3 regions of the Gracilibacillus xinjiangensis genome follow, and region 2 is predicted to be linked to each of the others. Evidence: riboswitches for the same ligand, from Rfam matches in the RefSeq annotation. Region 2 holds a riboswitch; each other region holds the start of a gene.
The links. A riboswitch is a leader RNA that binds a small molecule or an ion and turns the genes downstream of it on or off. The one in region 2 is predicted to bind thiamine pyrophosphate.
Positions count from the first base shown of each region.

Region 1 (7,924 bases), on a different contig from region 2:
ATGTCTCTATATTCATCATTTTCTGCTTGCAGTTCGGTTTTCCATTCTGCTCCATACTCTTCTTTTCCCTGATCAGCAAAAAAGAAAACTATCAGTGCAGAGATTAGGATTATACTACCCAAAATAATAAACATGGACCATGTAGAGAACCTTGAATAAAGCTTCACATGTTCATTTTTTAATAACGATATAAAATTATGCAATGGTATTCTCTCCAATCACTTCAAAGAACTTATCTTCTAAACTTGATTGCTTTGAATTAATCTCGAAAACTTGTATTTTATGATTCACAAATTCTTGAATAATTGTCGGAATGTTCTCTTTTGTGGTATCTATTAATATGTACCCATCTTCTTTTTCAGCCTTTATATCAAATACAGACTGAATAACATGAAAGGCTTCTTCTAGAGGGGATGCTTCAATATAGACTTTCAGTTCTTTGTCTGTTGCAGACTTTTCCTGCACTTCTTCTACTGTGATTATTTCTCCATTTTTAATAATACCAATACGATCACACATTAATTCAATTTCTGATAACAAATGGCTGGACACAATGACTGCTACATTCTCTTCTTCTGCTAATTTTCTAATATATTGTCTAATTTCTCTTATTCCAGCAGGATCAAGACCATTTGTCGGTTCATCCAAAATTAATACAGAAGGACGATGAAGCAAGGCTTGGGCAACACCAACCCGTTGTCTCATACCTAATGAATACTTACCCACTTTTTCATGAATTGCTTTCTCTAAACCTACTAAACCAATAACCTCTTTTATCCTGTCCTCAGTAATCCCCGGAATCATTCGGGCGTAATGTTTTAGATTTTTCCATCCACTCATAAAAGGATACATCTCTGGATTTTCAACGATCGCACCTACATGACGAATTGCATCTTTGAAGTTATTTTTTACACTTACACCATGTATATGAACGTCTCCTGATGTTATTCTCATTAGACCTGCCATCATCCGAATGGTTGTAGTCTTACCAGCACCATTAGGACCAAGAAATCCAAAGACCTCACCTGGATAGACTTCAAAACTTATATCCTTGATAATTTCCTTCTTCCCAATATTTTTACGGACATTAACCAATTTCATCGCTGGTTCCATTTGCCAACACCTCCAACATTTTCACACTAATCTATACGATAAAAATTGTTGGAAGTTTCATTTTCCCTTGATTTTTTCTAAAGCATGTTTTATGATAGTGTATATAACACTTCATGTTATAAAACTTAACATTTTGACATGATAAAAAAAAAGAATAGCCTGCATAGCTATTCATTTCTTTATATAATGTTAAGTTTAGTCTATCTTATTTGTTCTATCTTTACTTTGGGCAGCAAACATACATTGTTAGCTGCCATTTTTTTTAGCTTCGATAGGCTCCATGGTTTACAGATCCGACCCCTTTTCCAAACGATAAACTATCCTTGATCGCTTGATGAACAAATGTCTTACTAATATTCACAGCTTCCCTTAACGACTTCCCTTTAGCTAATTCTGCAGTTAAACATGCAGCAAAACTGCAACCCGCACCACTTGTATGGATCGTATCAATCGCTTCCTCTTCGATCGATATGCATTCCTCCCCATCATACAGTACGTCTATTGCCTTATTGTTAATTACTCCACCCTTAACTATCACAGCTTTCGCTCCTAAATCTGATAAACGTCTCGCATATTCAGCTAATTCCTGCTTTGTTTCAGGTATTTTATCATCTAACATACGAGCAGCTTCCAGTCGGTTAGGTGTAATCACTGTCGCTAAAGGCACTAAATTTCTTACTAAACTTTCAATTGCATCATCTGCTAAGAGCTGGGAGCCCATCTTCCCTATCATTACTGGATCTACAACCAGCGCAGGTGCAGAGAACTCCTTTAAAAGCTCGACCACACGGTCTATGATCTCTTTGGAGAAGAGCATACCCGTTTTCATTGCATCCACTCCAACCATCTCATGCGCCGCATATACTTGTGCTTCAATTTCCTCTATAGACCGTAAAAATATTCCTTGTTTTGTTTTGGAGTTATTCGCCACTGTTGCTGTTATTGCTGTCATTCCATAAACCTTTCTTTCCTGAAAAACTTTCAAGTCTGCTTGTATACCCGCACTTCCTTGTGCAGCTGCACCCGCAATAGTTAACACTCGTTTCACTTGACAACACCTCGTTGTTAAAACATTGCAGCTATAAAAAACCAGATAATCATTACAAGTTGTATAACGATTTTAGCAATTGTTCCACTTAAAAAGCCTAACAATGAGCCAAACGCTGCCTTCAGCGCCTCATCAGCTCCTTTTTGCTGAATAATCTCTGACAAAAATACCAACAGAAACGGAACCACAATTATCCCAAATGGCGGAATAATAAAGGAACCAATGATTACACCTATTGCCGCCATCCGCTCCCCCCATTTGGAGCCGCCATATTTCTTAACAAAATAGCTATTAGCAATTATATCAGCAGCAATTAGGATTATTGTCAATATTCCCATTGCAATCCAAAAGACCCACCCGATATTTTCTGAGGTAAGGAGAAATTGATAAATAAAAAAGCCAATCCACAGCACTAAGACAGATGGGATAATCGGAAACACAATTCCAACAAAAGATAAAACAAAAGCCACGATAATTAATAGCCACCATAAAATATCCATTCACTATCTCCTTTAAGTCTGCTCTAAATAGTTTTACTTTCATCTGAAAGATTGCTTCACCAGTCAGGCAATATTAAAATTTTATCATAATTATAAGCCAACTAACAGAAAAAGCCCTGCGTTTTGCAAGGCCCTTCTTTGAACTATTTTTCTGCCAGTATATCAGCAAATGCTTTTACATATGGTGGTAAATCAGGTGGTCTTCTGCTTGAAACGATATGTCCATCAACAACTACCGCTTCGTCAAACCATAATGATCCCGCATTTGTCATATCATCTTTAATGCCAGGTGTACTGGTTACTTTCTTTCCACGAAGAATACCGGCGGAAATCAGCACCCAGCCTGCATGACAAATTTGCCCGATCGGCTTTTTCGCTTGATCCATAGCTCGCACCATCTCTAACACTTCCCGGTATCTGCGAAGTTTGTCCGGTGCCCATCCGCCCGGAACCAAAACAGCATCGTATTCCTCAGCGTTCACATCGGCAAATGCATAGTCAGATTCGGCTGGAACACCATATTTCCCAATATATTTCTTATTGGCTTCTTTTGCAACTAAATCAACTGCAGCCCCCTCTTCACGCAAACGTAAAACAGGATACCATAATTCTAAATCCTCAAAATCATCCTCCAATAATGCAATAACCTTCTTTCCTTCTAAACGCATAGGGTTTATACCTCCTTTTCTTATAGTTTATCAAAATTACTGCATACATTTCGAATAAGAAGGCATGAACTCAGCATATTTTCGGAAAAGCTCTGCTGTTTCGGTTGGTTTTTCTGCCAGACTGATAGCAGAAATAACAGAAACACCATCTGCACCCGCTCTTCTTAGGCGAAAAACATGGCTAAGTTTAATCCCGCCAATTGCCACAACGGGTATCCCTCCAACTATTGACCGAATGGAAGCCAATCCCTCCTCTCCAATCGGTTGTTTCGCATCTTCTTTCGTTTGGGTACCATAAATGGGGCCTACCCCAATATAGTCCGCCCCATCTTGCATCGCTTGATAAGCTTCTGCCTCATTCGTTGCCGAAACACCAAAAATCCAATCTTGCGGACACCTTTTCTTTAAATCGACTAGTGGCTCATCGTCTTGGCCGACATGGACACCATCCGCTTCTACTTCCAGAGCTAAATCAACTTCATCGTTTATAATAAAAGGGACATTGTATTTATGGCATAATCGTTTCATTTCAATAGCTAAATTTCGCTTATTCTTTCCAGTCAGTGCTTCTTTTCCTTTTTCACGAAATTGAAAAAGAGTAATACCGCCAATTAACGCGTCTTCTAAAACGATTAATGGATCTCTTTGTGTGTTATTACTACCCATAATGAAATATACTTGCAGTAATTCCGGATTCATCAAGCGTGACCACTTCCTAATCGACTCACTAAAATTTTCTCCTTGCTTTTTAATACATCTTCAGATATTGCATAAAGTTGATTAAGTAATTCGACTTGAAAATCACCAGGTAGACTAGCTTTTGAAGCAGCTTCCTCTGCAGCTATACCATAACAACTAATTGCTCTTGTCGCTGCTTTAAAAGTTTCTTTCTCTACAGCCAGAAATGCAGCAACAACCGATGACAGTAAACATCCGGCTCCCGTAACTTTCGTCAATAATGGATGACCATTCGAAATAATTGCTTTATCTTTTCCGTCTGTAACGAAGTCTAATGCCCCAGTAATCGCTAACGGTATATGTAATTGCTCGTATGCCACTTGCAATAATTCTTCCATGTCAAAGTCCCCCGATGCATCGACACCTTTCACTTCTGCAGAAACGCCCGCCAAATTAGCAATTTCCCCCGCATTTCCCCGTATGATACTTACCTTTACTTGGTCCAAAATGGTCTGTGCTGATTTTGTTCGAAATGTTGTCGCCCCAGCCCCAACCGGATCTAACACAACAGGTATTCCCGCTTTATTCGCTGCCTTCCCCGCTATAATCATTGCCTCTACTTGTTCTTTTGTCAGTGTCCCTATATTTAACACTAATGCATTTGCAATGCTAGCCATTTCCTCCACTTCTTCTCTTGCGTTTGCCATTACAGGCGAGGCACCTAATGCATATAATCCATTTGCAGTAAAATTAGTAACAACTAAATTAGTGATATTATGGATTAATGGTTGTTGCTCTCTTATTTTATCTAAAAAATATGTCATCCTATTTCTCCTCCTGACTCGGTAACCCTTTTAATCGATATCCCCAATGGTTAGTTGGTCCATTTCCATTTCCTAATTGTAAAGAATATTTAATTGCATCAGTAATGAATCCTTTTCCTATTTCTACTGCTTGTTTAATAGACTTACCTTTCGCCAGCTCTGCTGTAATAACCGCAGAAAACGTACAGCCTGTGCCGTGCGTGTGATGTGTATCGATCCTTTCTGTTGTAAAATACGTATATTCCTTCCCATCAAAAAGCACATCCTTTGCATCACCTTCAAGGTGACCACCCTTTACAACAGCGGCTTTTGCTCCAAGCTCTTTAACAATTAATTTCGCTGCTTTCTCCGCGTCTTCAAGTGTACTGATTGGAAATTCTACTAAGAACTCCGCTTCCGGGACATTTGGAGTGACAACTGTTGATAATGGGATAAGTAAATTGCGAATAACTGATCGAGACTTCTCCTCCATTAATGTGTGCCCACTCTTAGCAACCATTACAGGATCAATTACATACGGGACATCTGCTTTTCTTAATTTCCCAGCAATTAGCTCCATCATTTCAATTGTTGAAATCATACCAGTCTTCACAGCGTCCGGCTTGATATCTTCCCACACTGCATCAAATTGTTTTTCAATAAAAGAGACAGGCAAGTGCTCTACTTGTTGAACACCTAGTGTGTTTTGGGCAACAACAGAGGTAATCACACTCATTCCATACACTTCTCTCTCTTGAAATGTCTTCAAATCGGCTTGAATTCCGGCACCACCTGATGGGTCTGTACCTGCGATAGTAAGTGCACTTCTTATTTTCATACAAAAACCTCCCCTAATTTCTAATCCAATCAAAATCTTAAAAAGAAAAAACCGTTCCATTGGAAATGGAACGGTTCTATGAATATGCTCTATTCTTCTTAACCTATCCCACTTTCCTACGCTGGTGTTAACCAGTTCAGGTTCAAAGGGATCGAGAAACACTATTCTCATCTCAGCCATTCGAATGGCACCCCTAGCGGATTATATATTTAGTTGTCCAATTAAAGCAGAAACTTAAATTATCAAGTGAACTAATTAATAAGTCCAAATGAACTTAGTGGCCAAATACGCATTTTGACATCACCGATTACCGAATCCTTATCAATAAAACCAAATGAGCGGCTATCCTTACTAACTTTACGGTTATCACCTAATACAAAAAATGTATCTTCAGGAACTACTTCTTCCCCAGTCAACTCATACAAAGTAAAATCTGGTGTCAGTTTTTCACCTTCAGCTAAATTACTTTTATGTTCATCCAAATATTCTTCCTCAAATGTTTCCCCATTAATGATTAATTGGTCATCTTTCATTTCAATTGTATCACCAGGGAAACCTATTACTCTTTTGACATAATTATCGTCTGTATCTGGTGCTTTAAATGCAATCTCATCAAAGCGGTCGATTTGACTGATTTTACTTAAGATAATCCTGTCGCCATCTTCTAAGTTAGGCAACATTGATTCACCTTTCACAATTGATGGTGTAATCAAGAAATGACGGCACAATAACACAATGACCACAGCAATCAATAATGCTTTCAACCATGACAATAATTCAGCAACAAATTTATTATCCATTGTCTACCTTCTTTCACTATGATATCAAAAAATTTCCTAAATAATTGGAGTATGTTATTCTTATAAGCATTGCAGCTCAGTCTTATCCACTTACTTATTTTAACATAAATTTATATTGTATAGTGTATTTAAATTATCTAAACAATACAATCGAGCAAAAAACAGGAAATAAGGAGCAGAAATATGCCAACCAACCAAAAATGGAAGTACAGTCTATTTATAACAGGAATTATTATTCTTGCATTTAATTTACGACCCGCAATAACCTCTGTAGGGCCTATTATTGGAATTATTCGCGATGAACTACTTCTTGATAATTGGAATGTAGGTTTGATTACAAGTTTGCCATTATTAGCATTTGCCTTCATATCACCAATTGCCCCTAGAATTGCAAACAAAACCGGAAATGAAAAAGCACTCTTATATGGGTTAATTATTTTACTTAGCGGCATTTTAATCCGATCACTTGCTACTTTACTATTTTTATACATTGGCACAACATTAGTAGGTGTAGGAATAGCGATTATCAATGTTATTCTGCCGAGCTTAATTAAAGGAAGCTTCCCAACGAAAATCGGTTTAATGACAGGACTATATACAACATCTATGTCTATTTTTGCCGCTTTCGGATCAGGTTTTTCTGTACCCTTAACAGTTGACTACGGATTAGGGTGGAATATTACCTTGGCTAGTTGGGGTATTATTACAGTTATAGGTATTATCATTTGGCTTGTTGCTATGAGAAACTCACCAGCAGAACATGAGGTGAAATTATTCGAACCAAGCGGCAAGAGATTATTACGTTCAGGGATTGCATGGCAAGTAACTTTTTTTATGGGGTTACAATCCTTTTTATTTTATGTGACCATCTCCTGGTTAGCTGAGATCTTAACAGCGAAGGGATACGATGTGACAACAGCTGGATGGTTTGTTGCATACATGCAATTGATCAGCTTACCAGCGACTTTCCTAACCCCTATTATTGCTGGCAAATTAAAAGATCAAAAAGTTGTTGTATATGTATTCGGAGCCTGTGCCATTATTGGATACAGCGGATTGCACTTCAATCCTTCCATTGCTTTAATCACACTCTTAATAACATTAATCGGATTCGCTCTTGGAGCAAGTATCAGTTTAGCACTTGCACTATTAGGTTTACGAACAGAAAACGCTCGACAAGCGGCAGAATTGTCTGGAATGGCTCAATCATTTGGTTATCTTCTGGCATCAATCGGACCTATTTTTATTGGCTTTATGTTTGACCTAACAGGTAACTGGAATTCGGCAATTACCTTTATATTGCTGGTCTCACTTATTATGGTTGCTTTTGGTGTGGGAGCAAGCCGGAACAAATATGTATTATAATTATTTACTTTTTTTCCTTTCAGGCATATAATGAATACTTACTTAATTATTTAGAATGGGGGCAAAGAAATGAAGAAATTAATTGCCCTGGCACTTATATTTCTAATCATT
Region 1 is NZ_JBHSDT010000003.1:61,021-68,944, forward strand. Features, by position in the region: gene ACFOY7_RS03255 (ABC transporter permease) at 1-203, opposite strand, end outside; gene ACFOY7_RS03260 (ABC transporter ATP-binding protein) at 196-1,113, opposite strand; gene thiD (bifunctional hydroxymethylpyrimidine kinase/phosphomethylpyrimidine kinase) at 1,376-2,161, opposite strand; gene ACFOY7_RS03270 (DUF456 domain-containing protein) at 2,179-2,661, opposite strand; gene ACFOY7_RS03275 (type 1 glutamine amidotransferase domain-containing protein) at 2,805-3,329, opposite strand; gene thiE (thiamine phosphate synthase) at 3,366-4,028, opposite strand; gene thiM (hydroxyethylthiazole kinase) at 4,028-4,831, opposite strand; gene thiD (bifunctional hydroxymethylpyrimidine kinase/phosphomethylpyrimidine kinase) at 4,833-5,648, opposite strand; TPP riboswitch at 5,745-5,853, opposite strand; gene lepB (signal peptidase I) at 5,900-6,448, opposite strand; gene ACFOY7_RS03300 (CynX/NimT family MFS transporter) at 6,632-7,813, shown strand; gene ACFOY7_RS03305 (hypothetical protein) at 7,883-7,924, shown strand, end outside.
Region 1: it holds a riboswitch for thiamine pyrophosphate, as region 2 does, so the genes downstream of both, thiD (bifunctional hydroxymethylpyrimidine kinase/phosphomethylpyrimidine kinase) here and tenA (thiaminase II) in region 2, are expected to answer to the same signal.

Region 2 (7,924 bases):
ATAGTGTAGGTATTCATCATAGGCCATGGAAAGTTCAGGATGTAGAGGTAGAAATAGAAGAAGAAAGTATACTTCCAGATTTTGCTAAAGATACCATCATTGGAAAACCTGTCTTTCATTACGCCTATTCCAGACGTGTTTTGTTCTGGCCAATAAAGAAGGTGGATTGAGATAATCATTCTTTTCGTTTTTGTTTTCACTTCCCGTAAAAAAAGCGCACAAAAGTGCGCTTTTTATTAATTTTGGGCATTAAGGATAGGGTGAAATAAATTGATGCTAACCTTTTGTACTAAAATGCTTTCCTGCTATAAATGCGGACTGAAACCATCCATGATAACAAATAGAGCAACCCAACTGATAATATAATTATTAAGTACAATTGTGAATTATCTAATGACAACACTGTTTGTACTAAATTTCTTATTCTGTCATTCAAGTCGACTATAAAAGTGTTAGCAATAACCATATAAATGACAAAGACAACACCTGAAGTCATTAATAAATATTTACTTTTGAATTGATAAGAAAATGGAAATGCAAATGAGATAAACAATAGAACAATACCAATTGTGAGCAATATTTGGTCCAACTGTATAAAATCTCTATATCTGATCCAATGTCCAATAGAAATGGTGATGAGCACTAGACTAACAAAAACAAATGCACCAATATATTTGGAACTAACGATTTCCTTTCGTGTATATGGCAGGGCGTTTAATAAGATATGAGAGGAAGTATTTTCATCTTTTGCAAAGGCATCCATAATGATAGCGATACAAAATACAATACTTATCCAGGTAGAGGAAGTACCGATAAATAAATAGATAGCTAAAGCTGGTAATAAAATGAATAATCCGTTTTTTTGAAGGAAAATATCTTTTATAACAAGGTTTACCATATTGTCTCCGTTCCTTTCTTTGTATATAGCATAATATCTTCAAGTGTGGGTCTTTCGAGAATGACAGTATCACCAAAGACAGTTTCTGTACGCTGTTTATTCGTTGTTAATGCTTCAAAACCATGATTAGATCTTCGTATTGAGACAAATTCTTGTTCTGTATCCCGATCTAATAAATCCGTATCCCCTTTAACAATCGCGTATTCTTCCTCAATTTTATACTGCTCTTTCGTAAAGACATGGTGTCCATTATGAATAAAGGTAATGTAATCCGCTATCCGGTCCAAATCTGTTGTAATATGTGTCGAGAAGAAGATGGTTCTATCACCATTTTGCATGAGATCATGAAGAACTTCTAATAATTCTCTGCGAAAAATTGGATCAAGCCCCGATGTTGGCTCATCCATAATGATTAATTCAGCATTGTGAGATAATGCGAATGTTAAAGAAGCCTTCATCATCATGCCTTTTGAAAAATTCTTTAGCTTTTTCTTTAAAGATAGCCCAAACATGTCTACATATTGATTGAAGATAGTGTCATTCCAATTATGGTAGGCAGGTTTTATTAATCGTTTCATTTCATTCAGTGTTAGATGCTCATAAAATATATTGTTATCAAACACGAATCCGATTCGCTGCTTGATTTCTTTCTCATTCTGTTTGTAATCTAAGCCAAAAACAGAAATTGTGCCACTATCCGGTTGTAATAAATTCAGGATCATCTTAATTGTCGTGGATTTACCTGCGCCATTTCCTCCTATAAATCCTGTTATGAAACCTTTTTTTACAGATAGAGATAAATCCTTTATCTGAAAACCTTTAAAAGTCTTATTTACATTATGCAGTTCAAGGACATCTTCCATTATGTATCCTCCTTATATAACATGGAGAGCAGTTCTCTCAGTTCCGGTAATTTTATCCCGATTTCTTTACTGTTTTGGATCACAGCCGTTAATTGTTCCTCAATTACTTGCATTTTCCGCTCCCGTATCATCTCATTACTTTGTTCTGTGACGAACGAACCTTTTCCAACAATGGAAAAAATAAATCCATTCTTTTCAAGCTCTTCATATGCTCTTTTTGTTGTAATAATACTAATATTTAACTCCTTTGCTAATTGCCTCATTGATGGCAAAGCCTGGCCGGCCTGCAATTCATTGCTCAATATATGCTTTTTTATCTGGACATAAATCTGCTCATAAATAGGCTCTTTCGAATTATTGGAAATGATGATGTGCATGCAAATACCTCTTTTTTAATATTGTATATATACTCTATATACAATATACACAAATATAGAATGATATGCAATAATAATTTGCCTTAAAAATGAACTCATGAGGGGGTGCTGCTTCTTATCCTGGTTTTATGGTTATATTATTTTTATTGGTGCGAAATGGAAATTGACTGAAAAATAGGTAAAGGCACTTACTCATAAGGGATTAGATACATAAGGTATCAGAGAAAGAAGATAATTCATTCAATTATGGGAGGTGAATTGGGTGAGCGACAGTAATTTTAAAGAAACATCGGAGAAAATTATCGATATGCTTGTTGGAACAACTCTGAAACGTCACAATGTTCAATTAGATAGTCAAAAGCTTAGTGAAGAAGACAGGGAACAGTTAAAAAATCTTGTAGATGAATTAAAAAAGAGTGTGCAATCTTTGCAATCGAAACAAGAAAATAATGAAAAGTAATTACTTTCTTAAAAATAAATATTTGTTTATATCCTTAGTTAAGTAGCCTTTGCAATAAGATTATACCGACATATATTAATTATATAAAATGACAAGGAGTGTTACTATGACAGAAATGAAGTACGTTAATGGAAGACCTGTTTACTATACAGGCAGAAATAGTAAGCAAACGAAAAGGTGGAATGCATTGGACACTAGTATGTGCCATCCATTCGATCAAAGTGATGATACTCAAGAGGCAAATCAAGAAATCAAAACTGTACAGGAATCTTTTGAGTCGATAATTATTAAAGATTCATGTGATGTGGAAGTCACTACAACGGATACGCAGGCTGCACTAAATGTACAGGTTGGACTCCAAGCTGCTATAGCTTTGGTCATTAGTATTTCCATTGCGGACAGTGATAAGGCGGAAAGAATTACCCAAGATCTCCATGAAAAGATTAAGTCTAGTCAAGTGAATAAACAACAAACTTATGTAGAAAATTCTAGAGGGGTAAAAATCACAACAACTGACACTGATATTGCAGTAAACGCACAAGTGTTATTACAAGTATTACTCGCATTGGTTGCCCGCCTGGACATTTTATAAGTATCTCAAATCTTTTATCTCTAATAATTTGTTTATCTCCTATAAGGAGGTCTCCACTTAGCGGAGGCCTCCTTATTTTGGAAGATGCAACTGGATAATTAGGTGGGTAAAATATTTACATATATTTTCTTAATTAGTAAAAAAAGAGTATGATTTTGTTAATAAACGTGAGTAACCGTCTGGAAAATATCACATAGGGTATTTCGTGAATCAGGAAATACCAGGAATTATAGCTACCGTAATGGAAGGGAACGGACGATGGGGAAAACAGACCCATGAAGTTTAATTAAATTAGCGGATAGTTTTGCTCATAACGCGGGTTACAGTAATAAGGCGGTCTAAGTCCAATTTTCGGTCCGTAGAATGGCTTCTTATTATGATCATATATAATGGTGTCTTTTCCGAAGGATTCATTCATCAATAAATAGTGTACTTTTGGATTATAGTAATATTCCATAATTATCACCTCCACTTATTAAAATATGCGCCAATGTGAAATTCGAGCCAGTATCTATTTTAAATGGGACAAACACGGCGGATGCCTATTAAACATAAAGTAATCCATACAAAAGAGTGGAGGAGGGTATTTAACAATGTCTGAAAAAAGACTAAATCCTGATTATTATCCAATGTATCCTAATTACGGGGAAATAACGCGATATGAAGAGGTTGCCTTGACGGTTCCGGAGCAACGTCAATATAGACAGCCTGGAGTAGAGAAACTAATGGTACCGGCGCCGATTGTTGAAAATCCTAACTATATAGGGAGTGGGAAGCTAGAGGGGAAAGTTGCCCTTATTACAGGTGGTGATAGTGGTATAGGTGCAGCAGCTGCGATTGCCTTTGCTAAGGAAGGAGCCAATGTAGCGATTGCCTACTTAGATGAACATGAGGATGCCAATCGTACGAAAGCCAGAATTGAAGAAATAGGGAAAGGTTGTTTACTGTTGCCAGGGGATTTGCGAGTAAAACAGCAGTGTCAGGCTATTGTGGAAAGCACTGTCAAAAAGTTTGGGCAACTCGATATACTCTGCAATCATGTAGGAATCCAATTCCAACAATTAGATTTGCAAGATATTACTGACGAACAGTTTGATGATACGTTTAAAGTGAATATATATTCCCATTTCTATACAACAAGGAAAGCGCTAGAATATTTAAGTGCGGGAAGTTCGATCATAAATACCTCTTCTGTAGTTACGTTTGAAGGGAACGAACAATTAATCGATTATACGGCTACAAAAGGAGCAAATATCGGTTTTACACGGGCCCTTGCGAGGAACCTGGTCAAAAAAGGAATCAGAGTAAATGCCGTTGCACCTGGGAAGTTTTGGACACCATTAATCCCATCAAGCTTTTCCCCTGACCAAGTTAGTCTTGCGCTTAATCCGATGAACCGTGATGGTCAACCATTTGAGCTTGCCCCAACCTTTGTATATCTTGCTTCAGATGACTCCCGTTTTGTAACAGGACAAACCTTGCATGTGAATGGTGGGCAGGTTTTTGGGTGAAGTAATATCTCCGTTTGGAATAGCTCAGTAGAGAACAGTCTTTACTGTGCTAATTTCCAATGGGAGTTTTAAATCCCTGTTCAGTTATATAATTATTAATTATCATCGCTAAAGGAGATTTCTAATGGAATTTTTAGCATGACTTTTTCTACATATCACTGGTTTTGTTATATTTGTTGCCTTTATCTTGTTGGATTAATGAATCAATGGAACTAGCTGAACTGGTAAGAAATCAAGAAAAGGACAGACAGAGATGAAAGTGGAGGGGAAAACTGTATTTAATGATCTTTTTGGAAGAATTACTTATTATGCTGTACTTGAGGAGGCTGCCTTGACGAAAGTTACCATTAAGAAATAGCTGAAATCTCCAAAGCGGAATTTGAAAAGCTAAATATTGGTGACAAAATAAAAGGAAATGCTATTGGAGCTTTTTCGAAGGGGTTATACTCGTTTATCCAATCTTTTACCTCATTATTCAACTATTACGTATTCCGCAGCGGGATTTGAATTACCATTGCTTATCCTTTATACTAATAATTAACAATTAAATATAGTTTCTACTAGGGGAGCATGTAAATGCTGAGAGATGAAAGGTCGACCCTTTGAACCTGATCTAGTTAACACTAGCGTAGGGAAGTGGAGTGGCAAATAATTATGGATGTAACAATAAATCTGTAGTTTAAATGCTATACCCATCTCCTTAACTGGTGATGGGTTTTTTGTTCCTCTAGTAAATCTTTTTAAAAAGGAGAGGGAAATAATGAGCAACTTATTTACAGAACATTTATGGACACGTGTCGAACCAATCTGGAAGAGTTATTTGGAACACCCCTTTGTAAAGGGGATTGGAGAAGGGACATTAAACCAAGAGAAATTCAAGCATTGGCTAAAACAGGACTATGTATATTTAATCGACTATTCTAGATTATTTGCATTAGGCAGTGCGAAAGCAGAAGACTTGGAGACAATGACTGTCTTTGCAAAATTACTGCATGGTGTACTTGATATGGAAATGGACCTCCACCGTAATTATGCAGCGGACTTTGGTATTACAGCAGAAGAACTGGAGACAACAGAACCTTCCGCCATTACTACTGCTTACACTAGTTATATGTTAAATGTATCTCAACGAGGTGGAGTGGAAAATGTAATAGCAGCAGTTCTTGCATGTGAGTGGAGCTATAATTTTATTGGTAAATCACTCGCTGAATGGCCTGGGGCATTAGATGACAATTTCTACAGCAGCTGGGTGAATATGTATGCATCAGATGAATTTACAGAATTAGCTGAAAAGTGCAAAAGACTAATGAATCAACAAGCAAAAGGAAAATCAGAACGAGAATTAAAAAGATTAGAGGAGATTGTCATTAGAACTAGCCAATTTGAATACATGTTTTGGAATATGGTTGAGAAAAAAGAGCAATGGCCAGTAAACGTGAGAGGGGAGAAACAGTTTGGCTAATCTAACAGTAGACTTAGTAGATGAGTATCAGGATGAATTAAAGCAAATTCTTGCAGATTTAATTAGCTTTCCAACAGTTAGTCCACCTGCTAGAAATACAGGAGAACTTCAAACATATATTGCCGACTTTTTAGAAAACGAAGGATTTACTACAACTAGCTGGGATGTGTTCCCAAATGACCCCAATCTGGTTGCAATGAAGGAGGGGAAAAATAAAAAGGAGTACAACAGTCTGGTAATTAATGGACATATTGATGTGGCAGAAGTGGGAGATGAAGCGAATTGGACGGTACCCGTGTTTGAATTAACCGAGAAATCCGGTTATGTTTATGGTCGTGGTGTAGCGGATATGAAGGGTGCAGTTGCTGCAACATTGTTAGCTGTAAAAATTTTAAATGAGCAAGGCGTATCCTTAAATGGAGATCTGCAAATCCAGACAGTTATCGGTGAAGAGGCGGGAGAAGCAGGTACGTTATCTTGTATAGAGAAAGGTTACAGATCAGATTTTGCGCTGGTTGTTGATAGTAGTGATTGTCAAATTCAAGGACAAGGTGGTGTTATTACTGGATGGATCACTGTAAAGAGTAAAGAAGTGTTTCATGACGCAATGAGGGCAGATTTAAACCAATCAGAAAACCCTAATAAAGGTGCTAGTGCGATTGAGAAGATGATGCAAATTATTGCTAGTTTGCAAGATTTAGAGAGACAATGGTCGGAATTGAAAAGCTATCCCGGTTTTAAACGAGGTACAAATACCATTAACCCAGCAGTTATAGAAGGGGGCAGACATGCAGCATTTGTTGCAGATGAATGTAGCTTATGGGTTACCGTTCATTTCTATCCGAATGAAAGCTATCAAACTGTAGTTAATGAAATAGAAGATCATTTAACCAAATCGATAGGGAATGATCCCTGGTTCACAGAGAACCCCCTTCAATTTCGGTGGGGGGGAAGATCGATGATTGAGGATCGTGGTGAAATTTTTCCTTCTGCTGATATTGATAAAGAACACCCAGCTATTCAACTTCTCCAACAAAGTCATGAAAGGATAGCAAACAGCCCTGCAGAAATCGGTATGTCTAAATCAGTTACTGATGCAGGCTGGTTCCATGAGGCAGGGATCCCGACTGCTATTTATGGTCCTGGGAAATTAGAAGAAGCCCATTCTGTTGATGAAAAGGTAGAACTGGAAGAGCTATTAACTTTTACAAAAACATTGCTTACATTTATTTTAGAATGGTGCAATAAACCGAAGATTATGTGAGATTTGCAACAAAACAGGGTTTATCGAGATAACATGTGTAATCTAGAAAATAAGTCAAATGATTAAGCAAACCATTCCTGCTTTTCAAGAAGATGATCGTCGTTATTGGTCGTCTTCTTTTTTGTTTACAAACTTAAAAGACGTGGTATCAGTTAACTAGTCTAATGACAGAGCATTTTTTCTTGATAAATACACAGTTTACAGAAAGGGGAAATCCAATGAATAAAAAGGGTATTTTTGATAGTTGGAAATTAATTGATTTTCGCATATTCTTGCCATCAATTCTTTTTATTATAGCTATTTCTATTCCGTTCTCCTTATACGAAGCGGAATCTTTGGAACTATTAAATGTGATCTTCGATAATATTGTGGATGGATTTAGTTGGGGCTATATTTGGTATACGATTATTTTATTAGGTGCAGGGCTTTATTTATCTTTCTCAAAGTATGGGAAAGTAGTATTAGGTGATCCCAATGAAAAACCAAAGCTCTCTTTA
Region 2 is NZ_JBHSDT010000001.1:281,748-289,671, reverse strand. Features, by position in the region: gene ACFOY7_RS01350 (YqjF family protein) at 1-170, shown strand, start outside; gene ACFOY7_RS01345 (ABC-2 transporter permease) at 290-898, opposite strand; gene ACFOY7_RS01340 (ABC transporter ATP-binding protein) at 892-1,761, opposite strand; gene ACFOY7_RS01335 (GntR family transcriptional regulator) at 1,761-2,138, opposite strand; gene ACFOY7_RS01330 (hypothetical protein) at 2,401-2,598, shown strand; gene ACFOY7_RS01325 (spore coat protein) at 2,714-3,190, shown strand; gene ACFOY7_RS01320 (hypothetical protein) at 3,477-3,647, opposite strand; gene ACFOY7_RS01315 (SDR family oxidoreductase) at 3,784-4,701, shown strand; TPP riboswitch at 5,254-5,353, shown strand; gene tenA (thiaminase II) at 5,462-6,163, shown strand; gene ACFOY7_RS01305 (acetylornithine deacetylase) at 6,156-7,427, shown strand; gene ACFOY7_RS01300 (BCCT family transporter) at 7,646-7,924, shown strand, end outside.

Region 3 (7,924 bases), on a different contig from region 2:
AAGTTTTCGCGATTTGCTCCTTTAAGTCAACACCATCCTCTTTGAAGTGTTTAATTGCTTGAATCGCTTCATCACTTCTATATTTGACATCATATCGCAATTCCTTGCCAGACTTTGGTGTGCTTAATAAAGTCGCTGTTGCACTTATTGCTCCACCTACAACAATTCCGAATAATAAAGACTTTGCATTTATCATATAACACACTCCCTTTTATACTTATTATTCACTGTTTCTTTTGGAATAAAACCACTTTCTTTAAGGATTAGTTGATTTGCTCGTGAATGGTACTTGCGATGTCCGCTAGTTCGTTTGCTGAATATGCACTTTCGTTAGTCACCCATTTTGCACCAAATCCATCTTCTTTCCCATAACGAGGGATGAGATGAATGTGTAAATGAAAGACAGATTGCCCAGCAGCCGCCTCATTATTATTAAGTATATTTATGCCATTGGGCTGAAATGCTTTTTTTATCGCATTAGCGACTTTTGGGACACGACTAAATAGCTTCGCTGCAATTTCTTCATTTGTTTCATAAATATCCTTCGTATGTGTTTTTGGCACGATTAGTGTATGTCCTTTGGTCACTTGGCTAATGTCAAGAAATGCATAGACATCATTATCTTCATACACTTTTGCAGAAGGAATCTCACCTTCTATAATTTTACAAAAAATGCATTCTCTATGTACTGTCATTATAGACGCTCCTTTGTTAAGAGTATTGTTCGTGCTTTTTCCATCTGACTCTATTGTATAAATAATTGAAAAGAAGCGCAACAATCTCTTTAAGTTACAGACACGAAACTATAATTTTTTGGCAACTTGTTAATAAAGTGGTAAGATTTTAAAAAAGCAGGTTTTTTCTATAGATAAGAATATTAAAATAAATTTATTGATTACTAACATGGTCGTTGGTGAATGAAAGGAAGGGTTGAATGAAATCATTATTACATATTGAGAACTTAGAAGGCGGTTATACTCATCGGAATGTCCTTCATGGTATTTCTTTTGATGTTTATCCAAATGAAATAGTCGGTCTAATTGGACTAAACGGTGCGGGAAAGAGTACAACGATTAAGCATGTGATTGGCTTAATGCAGCCAAAAAAGGGCAAAGTCTCTATCAATGGGAAAACGTTTGATGAGGCTGAGGATAGCTATCGGTCACAATTTACATATATTCCCGAAATGCCTGTATTATATGATGAATTAAATTTAGAAGAACATTTACGATTAACTGCAATGGCGTATGGGTTATCTGAAGATACATTTCATAAACGTGTCCAGCCATTATTGAAAGAGTTTCGATTAGAAAAGAAATTAAAAGCATTTCCGATCCACTTTTCGAAAGGGATGCGTCAGAAAGTAATGATCATGGCAGCGTTTCTCGTTGAGCCTGCATTGTATATAGTGGATGAGCCTTTTGTCGGTTTAGATCCGCTTGGGATTCAATCCTATTTACAATGGATGAATCAAATGAAAGAAAATGGAGCAGGAGTGTTGATGTCCACACATATTCTAGCGACAGCGGAACGGTATTGTGATCGTTTTGTTATTTTACATGATGGCAAAATCAGAGCAAAAGGTACATTAGCAGAACTACGAATTGAGTTTGGACAACCTGAGGCAACATTAGATGATTTATATATCCAATTGACAAAGGAAGCAGATGCCCATGCTTGATGCAAATGCATTGTTTATCGAACGCTTAAAAGCACATTTGAAAGAATTAAATCGTTATTTAAAATATATTCTCACAGGTCATCTTGCGATCGCCATGTTTTTTATCCTGTCTGCATTAGCGGTTTATTATCAAAAATGGCTGGAGCAATTACCAGAGACGTTTCCGGCAGCTCTTATTATCTCAATCCTGTTAGGGGTTGTCACAACACATAGCCCCATTCAAACAATGCTGAAAAAGGCTGACATTGTTTTCCTTATTCCTGCTGAACATCAATTAAAAGGTTATTTTACACGTACATTATTTTACAGTTACATTATGCAGATTTATTTATTTTTATTTATTTTTGCAGCTTTGGCACCTTTATACCTGACCAAATTTGAAGGAAATACTTATGGGTTACTTTTATTAATACTATTGATTGTAAAAGGGTGGAGCTTAACCGCCAATTGGTGGATGTTAAAAGTTCGTGACAATTCAATGAGAACAATGGATATCATTGTCCGCTATTTACTGATCAGTGCATTAATCTATTTTTTTATAAAACAAGAAACATTGCTGTTGATCATTGTTACAGTATTGTTAATGGTTATATTCTCCTATAATTTAGCCCTGTCAAAGAGGCAAAAGGCGATCAATTGGGAATTATTAATTGAGCGAGATTATTTAAGAATGCGGTCATTTTACCGTTTGGCTAATATGTTTACAGATGTACCGCATTTAGAAACTTCTGTTAAGAAACGGACGTTTTTTGCTCGTCTTTTAACAGGATCTGTACCATTTGATCAAAAAAACAGTTACACTTATTTATTCCGATTAACAAGTGCAAGAAGTAGTGAATATTTTGGTATCTATACCCGTTTATTAATAATTGGGGCATTGCTGATTTTCTTTGTTCCAAATATATGGCTTAAGCTTATCTTTGCTATTTTGTTCAGCTATATGACCATTATCCAACTAATGCCACTATGGAAGCATCATACAACAATTCTTTGGCTCGATTTGTATCCTGTCTCGCGAAAAGTCCGTCAACAGGAGTTTGTTAAATGGCTTCAACAATTAATGGCAGTGCAAATGTTATTGTTTGCGATTTTCTTATTAATAGTAGAAAGTTACTTAACGGGCGGATTAATGGTAGTTGCTTCAATCATCTTTACTATTTTCCTTATTCCGAAATATGTTCATACAAAGATTAATCGAAGATAAAGAGGGATGAAACATAACAAAAATAGAAAATCTAACAACCGAACAATAAATACACAAGTATATATCACTCACTAATGTACTAATATAGATAATGCTAGCTCACCGCTGGGGAAAATACTCGCTTTCCGTGGGCAACACCTCAGCTTTTAATGGTTTACAAGACGAATAAGTGGAACAACGATCATCCTGTAAAGACGGCATCACGTAAGGTAAGTTTAGGTTTGGTCATCCATTCCATAGAAAGTCTCTCTTCTAAAGCAGTAACCTGGCATATAGAGGATGATAGATCCTGGAAAGCAAATAATCCGGACAAATTCAGTTGAACCGTCCGGATTATAGTATGGATTAACTCCTTTTGCCAGCCTCTTTTGTAGCGGGGTTAGAGTAGATTAGCTTCCATTACTGTACTAATTAATGTTTTGGCAGCAATCTTCATCGCTCTTTCGTCAAAGTCAAACATTGGATGATGATGTGGTACAAATTGGTCTTTTTTTTGAGCACCAGTAAAGAAAAATGCCCCAGGTCTTTCTTCTAAATAATATGCAAAATCTTCACCGGTCATACTCGGAACACTCATTTCAGCGCTGTTTACTTCTTCCAAATTTTCCGCAGATTGAATAATTAGTTCCGCATGGATGGAGTGATTGACAACAGGACGATAGCCTTTTTGATAATCAAATGTATAATCTGCATCATAGCTTTGGCATGTGCCTTTAATTATCTTTTCCATTTCAGTAATAATCAGTTGTTGTAATTCTGGATCAAATGTTCGGACCGTTCCTTCCATTACTGCTGTATCCGGTATAACATTATAGGCGTTCCCTGCATGAAATTTGCCGATAGAAAGAACTGCAGTAGTCAATGGATCTAATTTTCGACTAACAATCTGTTGTAAATTAGTGACAAGCTGTGACCCAATGACGATGGGATCTTTCGTCTGATGCGGGATTCCTCCATGCCCGCCATTCCCTTTTATCGTAATGGTAAACTTATCCGCAGCCGCCATAAAATTTCCTGGTGCTGTTTGAACAATTCCATAAGGAGTGTTTGTCCAAAGGTGTGTACCATATACATAATCTACTCCGTCCAGGGCACCATCAGCAATCATTGGCTGAGCACCGCCAGGAGCTACTTCTTCTGCATGTTGATGAATAAATATAATCGTGCCGGGAAGTTGTTCTTTATATTTATTTAGTACTTTCGCAATAGTTAGTAATGTTGCGGTATGACCATCATGGGCACATGCATGCATAACCCCTTGATTCTTTGAGCGATAAGGGACATTTTTTTCGTCTTCTATTGGAAGGGCATCAAAATCCGCTCTTAGAGCAATCGTTTTACCGGGTTTAGCACCAACAAGTTTTGCAACAACACCATTGCCTCCAACACTTGCCCGGAAAGGTATGTTCAATTTGTTGTAAAATTCCTGAATATATTTGGCTGTTTTGTATTCATGGAAAGACAGCTCGGGATGCTGGTGTAAATATCGGCGGATTTCAATCATCTCATCATAATTATTATCTATTTCCTGAAATAATTCGTGAAGCATGGTTTCCCCTCCTTTTTCGAGTAATTATAACATAGCGGGAAAAAGAAAACAGACTTCCAGATTGTACTGGAAGTCTGTTTTCTATCTATAAATAATGGGAGAGGGTTAGCTAAAAAATGATTTGTCTGAAAGTAATCTTGCTGTTTCTTCTTTATGGTGTGTTTCATCTGCAATCATATCATCTAATTTTACAACCAGTTCTGTAAATCCTAATTCTTCTGCTTGTTTTTTACGTTTTTCATATCGTTCAATTGTTTCTGTTTCCGCTTTTAGTGTAGCTTCTAACATTTCCTGTACATCCGTTAATTGTTCTACTTTTGCAGGAGTAGTTGTAGGCGTTCCACCTAATGTTTTAATCTTATCTGATAAGTATAAAGCGTGTCCGATCTCATCATTAATTTCATCTTCAAAAAATGGTTTTAATAATGAGCGGTATAGTCCTGAAACCACTGATGCGTGATACGTGTACATGATAGTTGCAGCATATTCGTTTGCTAAATCAACATTCAATCCATCTAATAACTGTTGCAGTTTTTCTTGATCTTGTGCCATTTGTAATAACATCCTTTCATTATTTTCTTTCTAATATATATCTTCCCATATTCGAGTAAAATAAACATTTGACATGAATAGATATTGGCGGGAATTCCAATTATATGTTATGCTGTATATGTAAGCGATATATCCTTTAATTGAATAATTGATTGAACACTAGGGGAGCCTTATGCGGCTGAGACGAATTTATTCGGACCCTTTGAACCTGATCTGGTTAACACTAGCGGAGGGAAGTGGTGGAACAAGTGAGTACTTTACTTATGAAATCATAACACCACTCTTCTTTACTGGAAGGGTGGTTTTTTTCTGCCATTTTCCTCACTATATGGATGGATTGGAGGTTTTGCTATGAAAGGGATTCACCTGATCACGAATGGAAAATCAACAAAAAAGGAACTAGCACAATTAAGAACGATGCATCATTATTTTGATTATATTCATGTAAGAGAAAAATCAAAAACTGCTGCAGAACTAATGCAAATACTTGATTTCTTAGCAGGTATCGGTATCCCATTATCTAAAGTCATCATAAATGATCGAGTTGACCTTGCTGTGATGAAAGGGTGTACTGGTGTTCAACTAGCTTACAATAGTCTGCCGGTAACATTAGTGAAAAAACAATTTCCAGATTTAAAAATAGGTAAATCTGTACATTCAATCGAAGAAGCTTGGAAAGCGGAAAAAGATGGTGCTGACTTTATTTTATATGGACACATCTACCACAGTAAATCGAAACAAGGAGTAAAGCCTAGAGGAATTCAAGCATTACAGCGTGTTGCAAAATCTATCTCCATCCCAACAATTGCAGTGGGAGGAATCCATCCAGAGCAAGTGGAGGAAGTCTTGGGTGCAGGGGCAAAAGGATTAGCGATGATCTCCGCTTTTTGGGAATCGCCTGCGCCTTTGCAAGCGGCAAAGGCTTATTATGAAAGATTCAATCATTGGGAGGAGGAACATTTTGAGAGAACATTATGATCAAATTGTTGTAGGTGGTGGCGTAATTGGTTGTTCGATTGCTTATCAATTAAGCAAAAGAGGATATCGGGTCCTGGTAATAGAAAATGATGTAATCGGAAGTGGTGCATCAAGTGCTGCTGCAGGTATGTTAGGAGCACAGTTGGAATTCTCTTCAGATAGTGCATTATTTCACTTTGCAAGACAAAGCCGTGCTTTTTTTCCTGAATTGTCAAGGGAATTAGAAGAAGCGAGTGGAATTAATATTGGATTAATCCAAAAAGGAACGATGAAGTTAGCATTTACTGAGAAACAATTGATTGAATTGAAAGAGATTGCCAGGTTTCAAGGAAAAGCTGGTGAGTCAGCTCTTCTCCTTACCCAGAAGGCTGCGTTATTAAAAGAGAGAAGATTAACAGGAAATTTCCTTGCTGCTTTATTTTTTCCTGATGATGGTCAGGTTTCTGCCCCTCAATTAACACTAGCTTTTGCTAAAGCTGCACGAAACCATGGAGCAGTGTTGTTAGAACATACCCAAGTTAGTGAATTGATCGAACAGGAAAATGGCCTAAAAGGTGTAAGAACAACAAATGGTCTATATTATTCTGATCAAATAGTGATGGCAACAGGTAAAGATACAACCAAGTGGTTACCTTATGATTTAGCTATTACTCCTGTAAAAGGGGAATGCATTTCGGTAAGACCAGACCAGCCATTAATCGAAAGTACGATATTCTCTGATGGATGCTACTTAGTACCAAAAAATGATGGCAGCATTATCATCGGTGCTACATCTCTTCATGGTATTACAGATAAAACGGTTCGTGTGAAAGGTGTACAACAATTACTAACAAAAGCAAGGAAAATTATCCCTGCTATCGAACATGCACAGTTAGAGCACTTCTGGGCAGGAATTCGACCACAAACTAGCGATGGTTTTCCTTATATAGGAGAGGTGCCTGGCAGGGATGGAGTATATGTTGCTGCAGGGCATTATCGCAATGGCATCTTGTTGTCACCGATTACAGGAATGATGGTAGCGGATTTAATCGAAGGAAAAGCAGCTGCTAAATATGCTGCAAGCTTTGCTCTAAACAGAGTGCAGCGAGCATTTGTGTAAAGGGTGTGTTATCGAAGATGAAGCTGATTATTAATGGAGATCCATTAGAATTGCAAACAGATGTGAAAAATATAGAAGAATTAATCACAGCTTTAGGCCTAACTGACAAATCATTAATTGTAGAACACAATCAAACCATATTAAAAAAACAAGATCATAAGAAAGTAAGTGTCTCAAATGGAGACCAATTAGAAATCGTACATTTTGTTGGAGGAGGATAATCATGTTAAAAGTAGGGAAATTTCAGTTCACCTCAAGATTATTGTTAGGAACAGGAAAATATCCGGATTATGAGATACAGAAAAAAGCTGTAGAGGTTTCCGAGACGGAAGTATTAACCTTTGCTGTTAGGAGAATGAATATCTTTGATGCAGAGCAGCCGAATTTCTTAGAAAAAATTGATCTGAAAAAGTATCGCTTTTTACCAAATACAGCAGGAGCAAAAAATGCTGAAGAAGCTGTTCGTATTGCGAAGTTGGCTGATGCGTCCGGATTGTGTGACATGATAAAAGTAGAGGTAATTGGCTGTGATAAAACATTATTACCAGACCCTGTTGAAACTTTAAAAGCGACGGAAATTTTACTGGAAGAAGGATTTACGGTATTACCATATACTTCTGATGATGTTGTTTTAGCTAGAAAGCTTGAAGAACTAGGTGCACATGCAATTATGCCTGGAGCTTCCCCGATTGGTTCCGGCCAAGGCATTATTAATCCATTAAATTTAAGATTTATTATCGAACAGGCAAATGTACCTGTCATTGTTGATGCAGGGATTGGTTCTCCTCGTGATGCGGCTTATGCAATGGAATTAGGAGCAGATGGCGTGTTATTGAATACTGCTGTATCAGGTGCCGATGA
Region 3 is NZ_JBHSDT010000004.1:999,904-1,007,827, forward strand. Features, by position in the region: gene ACFOY7_RS08820 (YtxH domain-containing protein) at 1-196, opposite strand, end outside; gene ACFOY7_RS08825 (HIT family protein) at 264-695, opposite strand; gene ACFOY7_RS08830 (ABC transporter ATP-binding protein) at 935-1,681, shown strand; gene ACFOY7_RS08835 (ABC transporter permease) at 1,674-2,885, shown strand; gene ACFOY7_RS08840 (hypothetical protein) at 3,035-3,208, shown strand; gene ACFOY7_RS08845 (M20 family metallopeptidase) at 3,265-4,434, opposite strand; gene ACFOY7_RS08850 (ferritin-like domain-containing protein) at 4,540-4,986, opposite strand; TPP riboswitch at 5,138-5,238, shown strand; gene ACFOY7_RS08855 (thiamine phosphate synthase) at 5,338-5,964, shown strand; gene thiO (glycine oxidase ThiO) at 5,948-7,063, shown strand; gene thiS (sulfur carrier protein ThiS) at 7,081-7,284, shown strand; gene ACFOY7_RS08870 (thiazole synthase) at 7,287-7,924, shown strand, end outside.
Region 3: it holds a riboswitch for thiamine pyrophosphate, as region 2 does, so the genes downstream of both, ACFOY7_RS08855 (thiamine phosphate synthase) here and tenA (thiaminase II) in region 2, are expected to answer to the same signal.